One region of the Cupriavidus sp. GW823-FHT07B10 genome, then DNA from elsewhere that is predicted to be linked to it. Evidence: predicted binding sites of a transcription regulator. Region 1 holds the regulator's gene; the other holds the start of a gene.
The links. Region 1 encodes sigma-54, which starts transcription at its own class of promoters, with help from an activator protein. Its sites were predicted from a motif close to TGGCANGNAANCTGCTTT; they were not measured.

Region 2: a site for sigma-54 is predicted at 1,721-1,738, ahead of AC1Q6V_RS12715 (ammonium transporter). Genes of this name have one in related genera too.

The regions. Positions count from the first base shown of each region.
Region 1 is NZ_JBXAGS010000001.1:374,470-379,053, forward strand. It holds gene hprK (HPr(Ser) kinase/phosphatase) at 1-420, opposite strand, end outside; gene ptsN (PTS IIA-like nitrogen regulatory protein PtsN) at 502-957, opposite strand; gene hpf (ribosome hibernation-promoting factor, HPF/YfiA family) at 1,414-1,764, opposite strand; gene AC1Q6V_RS01890 (RNA polymerase factor sigma-54) at 1,813-3,294, opposite strand; gene lptB (LPS export ABC transporter ATP-binding protein) at 3,429-4,229, opposite strand; gene lptA (lipopolysaccharide transport periplasmic protein LptA) at 4,298-4,584, opposite strand, start outside.
Region 2 is NZ_JBXAGS010000005.1:65,854-70,437, reverse strand. It holds gene AC1Q6V_RS12720 (mechanosensitive ion channel family protein) at 1-273, opposite strand, end outside; gene AC1Q6V_RS12715 (ammonium transporter) at 487-1,689, opposite strand; gene AC1Q6V_RS12710 (HU family DNA-binding protein) at 2,199-2,480, shown strand; gene AC1Q6V_RS12705 (acyl-CoA thioesterase) at 2,691-3,176, shown strand; gene AC1Q6V_RS12700 (CreA family protein) at 3,187-3,669, shown strand; gene AC1Q6V_RS12695 (acid phosphatase) at 3,702-4,544, opposite strand.

The DNA.
Region 1 (4,584 bases):
CGCGGAGATACGCGACAGGTACAGGCGCAGGTGGTCGATCACCGCGGCCGACGACACCGGCGTGGTGAACAGCGGCGTGGACGAGCGCGTGCAGCGCAGTTCCAGGTCGGGCGGCGGCTCCATGCCGTCGGCGATCACCAGGAAGGGCGGCTCCAGCAGGATCAGCTCGCCCATCTGGCGCTTGCGGGTCTCGTCGTCCAACCGCTGGTAATAAGTGATCTCGGGCTTGCCGAGCACCTGGATGCGGTTGGGGTGGATCAGGTTCAGGTGGCCCACCAGGTCGGCGGCGGAGGTGGCTTCGCGGGCGAACTCCACATCGAAGGCGCGATCCGCACCTTCCAGGCCGGCCACCCACGAGAGTTTGATGTCGGCTGCGTTGTCGTCGAAGATGGACTGGGAGGTGACGCCGGTGAGTTCCATGCGGTATGACTGGTGGGGCGGTTTGCGAAGCGCCTTGGCGCCTGCCCGGTCTGGTGCCGGCCCGCTTGAGGGATCAGGGGATCAGGGATGCCATGCGATCAGCAACTGATGGACGGCATCGGGCGTGGGCAGCGTGGCCAGCCCTTCACGCATGTCGCGGTCGGAAAGCAGTTGCGCGATTTCGGACAGGATTTCCAGGTGCTGCTGCGTAGCCTGTTCGGGCACCAGCAGGAAGATCAGCAGCGATACCGGCTTGCCATCGGGCGATTCGAACGGAATTGGTTCGGCCAGGCGCATGAACGCGGCCAGCGGCTGCTTCAGGCCCTTGATGCGGCCGTGCGGGATTGCCACGCCGGCGCCCAGGCCGGTGGATCCAAGCGACTCGCGCGCGAACAGGTTGTCCGTCACGATGGCGCGCGCCACACCATGGTTGTTCTCGAAGAGGAGCCCGGCCTGCTCGAACACACGCTTCTTGCTGGTGACGCTGACGTCGAGGGTGATGTTGCCGGGTGGCAGCAATTTGGCCAAACGATTCATGGGCGATGCGCAGGATTTCAGTTAGCGGGCGGACCGTTCCGCCGGGCAGTGGGCTGGCTCCGGCCTGCCGTTGGCCTGGCCGGAGGCGTCCGGCCCATTATAGAGCAGCGACTACTCCCGCATTGTGCAGCGCAACGGGGCAAGCCGGTGCAGAAAGATACATGGTGATGCAATGGTGCCTCCGCGGCGGGGAGCCGGTGCACCGGTGCGGGGCACGGCCAGGATTCCCTCTCTTTGTATGGCGCAGCATACACCTTGGCGCAGCGCTTGCGAACACCCTTGCTCATTCGGGTGAAAAGCATCGGCTCCGGCGCCACAGCCGGGCCGCGCCGCCAGTGCGGGCGCGGCATGCCGGCGGCAACCGGGAACGCGAGGGCGCAAAAAAGCCGCGCTTCTTGGCGCGGCTTGCCTGTTCAATCCTGATTCAGCAGCCCGCTGCGGGGCTGCCGGGCACGGTCATTGCTGCATTTGCGCTGCGGCCATCTGGTACTTGACCGCTTCGCGGTCGTGGCCTTGCACGCGATCCTTGTAGCGGATCACCTGACGGTCCAGCTTGTCGACGAGTGCGTCGATCGCTGCATACAGGTCTTCGTGATGCGCTTCGACAAAGATGTCCTTGCCCTTGAGATGTAGATTGATTTCCGCGTACTGACGCCGGTCCTTTTCCTTATGGTTGTCGACAGAGAGCAGCACACTAACGCCAATGACTTGATCGAAATGCCTGACGATTCGCTCCAGCTTCGTTTCCACGTACTCACGCAGAGGGGGCGTGATGTCCAGGTGGTGTCCACTGATCTTGAAGTTCATAGCGCTTCTCCTTCTGAAAGAGCCTCACCAGGCAGGCGGTGGGCTCGGCTACAAAGACTTGCGGAGATTGACTGCGGGGATCTTCAGGGCTTCGCGATACTTGGCAACGGTGCGGCGTGCGACAACGAAGCCTTGTTCGCCCAGCAGTTCGGCAATGCGACTGTCGGAAAGGGGATTCCTCGGGTCTTCGGCTCCTATCAGTTGCTTGATCAAGGCGCGGATGGCCGTTGACGAAGCCGCGCCACCGGTTTCGGTGGACACGTGGCTGCCGAAGAAGTACTTCAGTTCGAAAGTACCCATCGGCGTTGCCATATATTTATTGGTCGTCACCCGGGAGATGGTTGACTCGTGTAAACCCAGTGTATCGGCAATCTCCCGCAAAACCAAGGGGCGCATGGCGATTTCGCCGTGGCTGAAAAAGTTCTTTTGACGCTCGACAATGGCCTGCGAGACACGCAGGATTGTGTCGAACCTCTGCTGGATGTTCTTGATCAGCCAGCGCGCCTCCTGCAGCTTCTGCTGCAGCCCGGCGGTGCCGGACTCACCCTTTGCGCCACGCAGGATTTGCGCATACATGTCATTGATGCGCAGCCTCGGCATCACATCCGGATTGAGCTGCGCGATCCAGCCGCCGCCACCCTTGCGCACGAACACGTCCGGCACCACGAAGTCCGCCTCCGGGCGGCTGTATGCATGGCCGGGGTAGGGCGCCAGCGAGCGGATCAGTTCGTGTGCGGACTTCAGCGCCGCTTCATCCACCTGCAGCGCCTTCTTCAGCCGCGTGTAGTCGCGTACTGCGAGCAACTCCAGGTGGTTGGTCACGATGTTCAGGGCCAGTTCGCGCTGCGGGTGCGTCAGGCGCCGCAACTGCAGGGCCAGGCACTCGGCGGCGTTGCGCGCGCCCACGCCGGGCGGGTCGAAGCTCTGCAGCAGCGTGAGGATGGCGTGGACCTCCTCGATCTCGAACTCGAGTTCTTCCGGCAACTCCGTGCAGATCTCCTCAAGCGATGCGCTCAGGTAGCCATCGTCGTCGAGCGATTCGATCAGGAAGATGGCCAGGCCCTTGTCGCGCGCCGAGATCTTCAGCGGCGTGAGCTGTTCCATCAGGTACTCGCGCAGCGTTGGCTCGGCTTCGCGCAGCTGCATCGGCGTTTTTTCGTCCTCGTCGCCCTGGGGGCGGCGGGCAAAGTCGTCCAGGCTCCAGTCGCTGCTGCCATAGTCGTCGCCGTTGCCGCTGTCGCCATAGCTGTCGTCGTCAGCCGCGCCGTCGGCGCGGGCCTCGCCATTGCCCTGCGGCTCTGCCGGCGCGGGCGCCGGTGCGCTCTGCAGGTTGACCGAGCCGTCGGCCGCCACGCGCAGCGGGCTTTCGATCCAGTCGTTCTCGCGTTCGAGCAGAGGGTTTTCCGTCAGTGCCTGTTCGACCTCTTGCTGCAGTTCCAGCGTGGAAAGCTGCAGCAGCCGGATCGACTGCTGCAGTTGCGGGGTCAGGGCCAGATGCTGGGAAAGGCGGAGCTGTAGCGACGGTTTCATGCGACCTATTCTATGCGCATCTTTCCGTTGTTGGAACGGAAATTGCTATCGCTTATGCGGTCTGATCGCTGCTGGCTGTGGCAGGCCCACGTGCGCCCGCGAATAGGCCTGCCGCTCCATGGCAGGCCGCTGCATCACATGCGGAAGTTCTCGCCCAGGTAGACGCGCCGCACTGCGTCATTGGCGATGATTTCCTCGGGCTGGCCCGCGGCCAGCACCGTGCCTTCGCTGATGATGTAGGCGTGGTCGCAGATGCCGAGCGTCTCGCGCACGTTGTGGTCGGTGATCAGCACGCCGATATTGCGTGCCTTGAGGAAGCTGACGATGCGCTGGATCTCGCCCACGGCGATCGGGTCCACGCCGGCGAAGGGTTCGTCCAGCAGGATGAAGCGCGGCGACGACGCCAGCGCGCGCGCGATTTCCACGCGGCGGCGCTCGCCGCCCGACAGCGACAGCGCCGGGTTGTTGCGCAGGTGCGCGATCTGCAGGTCGTCGAGCAGCGAATCCAGGCGGCGCTCGATCTCGGCCTTGGGCAGGGGCTTGCCGTTGCTCACCTGCAGCTCCAGCACCGCGCGGATGTTCTCTTCGACGTTGAGCTTGCGGAATACCGAGGCTTCCTGCGGCAGGTACGACAGCCCCATGCGCGCGCGCTCGTGGATCGGCAGGCCGCTGATGTGGTCGCCGTCGAGCACGATATCCCCTTCGTCCAGCGCCACCAGGCCCACGATCATGTAGAAGGAGGTGGTCTTGCCCGCGCCGTTGGGCCCGAGCAGGCCGACCACCTCGCCGCTCTTCACGTCGAGCGAGACGTCCTTGACCACCGTGCGCGAGCCATAGCGTTTCTTCAGGTGGCGCACGACCAGCGTGCTGCCGCCGGCAAGGACGGTGGAGGCTTCGACGGAAGGCTTGTCGGCGATGGTTGCGGTATCGGTCATTGGCACAGTCTGGCGTTCAGGCGTTTCTGGCGCCGGCCGCATGCGATGCACGCAGCCGGCGCCAGGCGTCAGGGTTTGTTGGCAGGCGCGGGCGCCGGCTTCAGGTCCAGCGGCGAGCCGCCGCTGCCCGTGGCGCCGGCCTTCTGGTCCTGGCGCGGCGACAGCACCGCGCGCACGCGGCCGGACGGATTGGCGGCCGCGGCATCGCCGCTACCGCCGCCGGCAGCCGTGTAGAACTCCTTGCGGCTGTCGTAGGTCAGCACCGCGCCGCGGATCTCGTCGACCTGCTTGGCGCCCTGCAGGCGCGCCATGCGGGCATTGCCGATCAGCTTGGAGTACTCCTGCTTGCCGTCGT
Region 2 (4,584 bases), on a different contig from region 1:
TGCGGCGAAGGTCGTGGTCTGGATGCCGAAGTAGCCGAGGATGCCGATCACCAGCACCACGTTCAGCGTCACGGTGACGATCGAGCCGACATAGCGCAGCAGCGTGGGATCGACCTTCTGCTTGCCGAGCGCGTTCTGCACCATGCGCACGACAAAGTGGATCAGCCAGCGGCCGATGACCCAGAAGGCAAGGGCCGCCAGGATCTTGACCCCGAATTCTGTCGCGTAGGTGACGACCAGGGCCTTGAGGTTATCGAAGGTAGTGGCATCCATCGGCGTAGTCCTTTCATGTTGGTGTCCGGCCGGCCGCCGGCACAACATCCCCCGATTCAGCCGGCAGCAATGTGCTAGCCCTGCGCGCTGTTGCGGCGCAATACATGGGCACGGCAATTATTGAGACGCCGTACCGGAAGTGCAAGCAAATTATTGTTAAGACAAGCTGCCTTGCGCAGCTTGTCAATTTAAATCAGGACGGCCCGCACGCCATTACCAGTTGGTTTCCCGTTCCGGCGTTGCCGAAATCCGGTGCAAGGTCAGGTCCGCTCCGTTGAATTCGCCTTCGGCATCGAGCCGGATGCCCACCAGCTTCTTCAGCGCGCCATATACCAGGGTGCCCCCGGCCAGCGCCACCACGATGCCAAGCACGGTGCCGATCGCCTGCGCGCCCAGCGACACACCGCCCAACCCGCCCAGCGTCCTGGCCCCGAAGATGCCCGCGGCAATGCCGCCCCAGGCGCCGCACAGCCCGTGCAGAGGCCACACGCCGAGCACGTCATCGATATGCCATTTGTTCTGCGCCAGCGTGAACATATAGACAAAGAGCGCGCCGGCCACCGCGCCGGTGATCAGCGCGCCGAGCGGGTGCATCAGGTCCGAGCCAGCGCACACCGCCACCAGTCCGGCCAGCGGCCCGTTGTAGGCAAAGCCCGGGTCGTTGCGTCCGGCCGCCCAGGCCGCCAGCGTGCCGCCGGCCATTGCCATCAGCGAGTTGATTGCCACCAGGCCGCTGACCTTGTCGACCGTCTGCGCGCTCATGACGTTGAAGCCGAACCAGCCCACCGCCAGCACCCAGGCGCCTAGCGCCAGGAACGGGATGTTTGAGGGCGGATGGGCGCTGATGCGGCCGTCCTTCTGGTAGCGCCCGCGCCGTGCGCCCAGCAGCAGCACCGCGGGCAGCGCGATCCAGCCGCCCAGCGCATGCACCACCACCGAGCCGGCGAAGTCATGGAATGGCGCGCCGGCCACGCGCGTAATCCAGTCCTGCACACCATAGCGCTGGTTCCAGGCGATGCCTTCGAAGAACGGATAGACAAAACCTACCAGCACGAAGGTGGCGACCAGTTGCGGGTTGAAGCGTGAACGCTCGGCAATACCGCCCGAGATAATCGCAGGAATGGCCGCGGCAAATGTCGCCAGGAAAAAGAACTTGACCAGTTCGTAACCGTTTTTCTGCGCCAGCGTTTCGGCCCCGGACATGAATTGCACGCCGTAGGCAATGGTGTAGCCGATAAAGAAATAGGCGATGGTCGAAACTGCAAAATCCACCAGGATCTTTACCAGTGCGTTGACCTGGTTCTTCTTGCGCACCGTGCCCAGTTCCAGGAAGGCGAAGCCGGCGTGCATGGCCAGCACCATGATGGCGCCTAGCAGGATAAACAGGGCGTCGGTGCCGGTCTTCCAGTCGTCCATAGTGACCTCATGCTCAAAATGGGAGCGTGAGTACGCAAAAAGCATTCCAGCAACGGCCGCATCCTGGTGCCATGTGCACCTTGTCGGGTAAAACCGCACCGGAATGCCGCGCGCAGGCAGGGGCGGGCGCTGCTGGTAGCGTTGCCGCTGGCATCGCCGTGATAGTGCAGATGCGCCAAAATGGCGCGAAACGGCGGCGCGGGCTGAACCGTTATGGTGCGGCGCCCCATTTGTGGGAATCTATCCTATGCTGCTGGTTTGCCCCACGCGCGGGCCGGTCTGGCGTTGCCGCGCTGCGGAACGGCCCGGCAAAGCCGGCTTCTGGCAAGCGGGAAAAGCGTGGAAAATTGCCCGCTAACCGGCCTCAATCAAGGATTTGCGGGTTTTTTTGTCGCATTGGTGCCACTGGGGATTGCTCTACGCGCGACGGGCAGATTAGACTGCGCCGATCGATGGCTTTGCCGCGAGGCACGCACATCGGTGACGACGACCAACAAGGGAAATCAGCCATGAATAAAGGTGAACTGGTATCGGCCATCGCCGCGGAAGCAGAACTGAGCAATGCCGCCGCCGAGCGCGCGCTCAACGCAGCGCTGGACAGTATCAAGAAGGCAGTGGCAAAGGGCGATTCGGTGACGCTGGTGGGCTTTGGCAGCTTCAGCGCCGGCAAACGCGCCGCCCGCACCGGCCGCAATCCGCGCACCGGTGAAACCATCAAGATCCCGGCCGCCAAGACGGTCAAGTTCTCTGCCGGGCAGGGTTTCAAGGACGCGGTGAACAAGAAGAAGTAAGCAGTTTGCGTCCACAGCGTGAAAAGCGGCCTTGCAGGCCGCTTTTTTGTTGCATGGCACGGCCACGCCTGCCGGTACCGGGCTGCAGCCGGCAACGGCGGGCACGATCCGGGTTAAACTGCCGGCGCCAGCGTTCCGGCGTGCAGTCAGGCAATGCCGCCGTCGCAGGTTCGCCCCAGAAATCCCGCCCCCGCAATCCGTACCCGCATCATGAACGATCTGTCCCACCAGCTTTCCATGACCGTGCTGATGACGCCGGACATGGCCAACTTCTCCGGCAACGTCCACGGCGGCACCATCCTCAAGTACCTGGACATGGTTGCCTATGCCTGCGCCAGCCGCTACGCCGGCCGCTACGTGGTAACGCTGTCGGTCGACCAGGTGGTGTTTCGCCAGCCGATCCACGTGGGCGAGCTGGTGACCTTCCTGGCCTCGGTCAACTTTACCGGCCGCAGCTCGATGGAAATCGGCATCAAGGTGGTGACGGAAAATATCCGCAGCAAGCTGGTGCGCCATACCAACAGCTGCTACTTCACCATGGTGGCCGTGGACGACAACGGCACGCCGGCCGAGGTGCCGCCGCTGGAGCCGCGCGACGAGGTGGAGCGCCAGCGCTTTGCCGCCGCCCAGCAGCGCCGCGCGCTGCGCCAGGAAATGGAAAAGCGCCACGATGACATCAAGTCGTCGGTGACCTGAATACCCCGCCATGAAGCGCTACTGCAATCGCATCCGCACGGTCCTGGCCGTCGTCTGTCTGACGGCCGCCTCGGGCGCCCACGCCGAGGAGATCGGCAGCGTCAGTACCAATTTCCGCATGACCGGCTCCGACAAGGTCGTGATCGAAGCCTATGACGACCCCCAGGTGGACGGCGTGACCTGCTATGTGTCGCGCGCCCGCACGGGCGGCATCAAGGGCCAGCTGGGCATGGCCGAAGACCCGCCGGAGGCATCGATCGCCTGCCGGCAGGTGGCCACGATCGCCTTCAAGGGGCCGATCCGGCAACAGGACAACGTCTTCTCCGAACGCATGTCGATTCTGTTCAAGGCCCTGCATGTCGTGCGCGCGGTCGACCGCAAGCGCAATACGCTGGTGTACCTGACGTACTCCGACCGCATTGTCAGCGGCAGCCCGCAGAACAGCGTCACCGCCGTGCCGGTGCCGGCCGGCACGGTTATCCCGGTGAAGTAACCCTGCAGCAGCCGGCCCCGGCACCTGGTGGATCAGGGAGCCAGCGCCGCGCTCTCCGCCTGGCAGTCGCGCGACGGGCGCGCGCCGCTGGCGCGTGCCGCCGCCACTTCGCGGCGGGCGCGGTCCAGGTCGGCGCGGAAGGTGGGGTCGGCATGCAGCCGCGCCACCGTTGCCGCGGCCATCATGCGGCCCTCGTTGACATCGCTTTGCCAGTGCACGTTGCAGACCACGCGGCTCTGGCCGAACGCGCGCCCGCGCGCCAGGATGTCATTGGCGCGTTCCGGCTCGACCTCAGCCAGGATCAGCGCCCAGGCCCAGCCGATGGCGCTGTGGCCGGACGGGTACGAGCCGTCCTTTTCCAGCTTGGCGGTCTCGGCCGGCGTGCACATCTGGGTCTTGTTGGCAACGAAGGGGCGTGTGCGCTTGTAGTGGTCCTTGGCCTTGTAGGTGGACAGGCCGGCATCGACCAGGCTGCGGCGCAGCAGGATGTTCAGGTACGGCGTTTCTTTCTCGCTGACCGGCACGCCCAGCGCGCAGGAGAATGCGCTGGCGGCCTGCGGGAACGTCAACACGGCATCCTCGCCAGCCACTTGCCAGCGCGGTGAACCGCGCAGCGTCCCGGCCTGCCGCGCGGCATCCTCATCCAGCGCCAGCGCTGCCGTGCCCTGCGCCGGCGGCGCGGGCAGCAGCTTCAGGCTGTCCGGGCGCGCGTCGGTAGCCAGGTAGCCGGCAGGCACGCCCGGGCGCAGTTCCGGCACCGTGGACAGGTTGGTGCCGCCGGCGGCGCAGCCAGCCACCAGGGCGGCGAGTGCCACCGCGATAGTTGCCCGCACCGGGGCGGACGGGGAGTGGTCACGCTTTGCTTGTTCCGTCAATTTGTCGTTCCTTGTTGTTCTTGTCGAGTCGGCGGTCCTG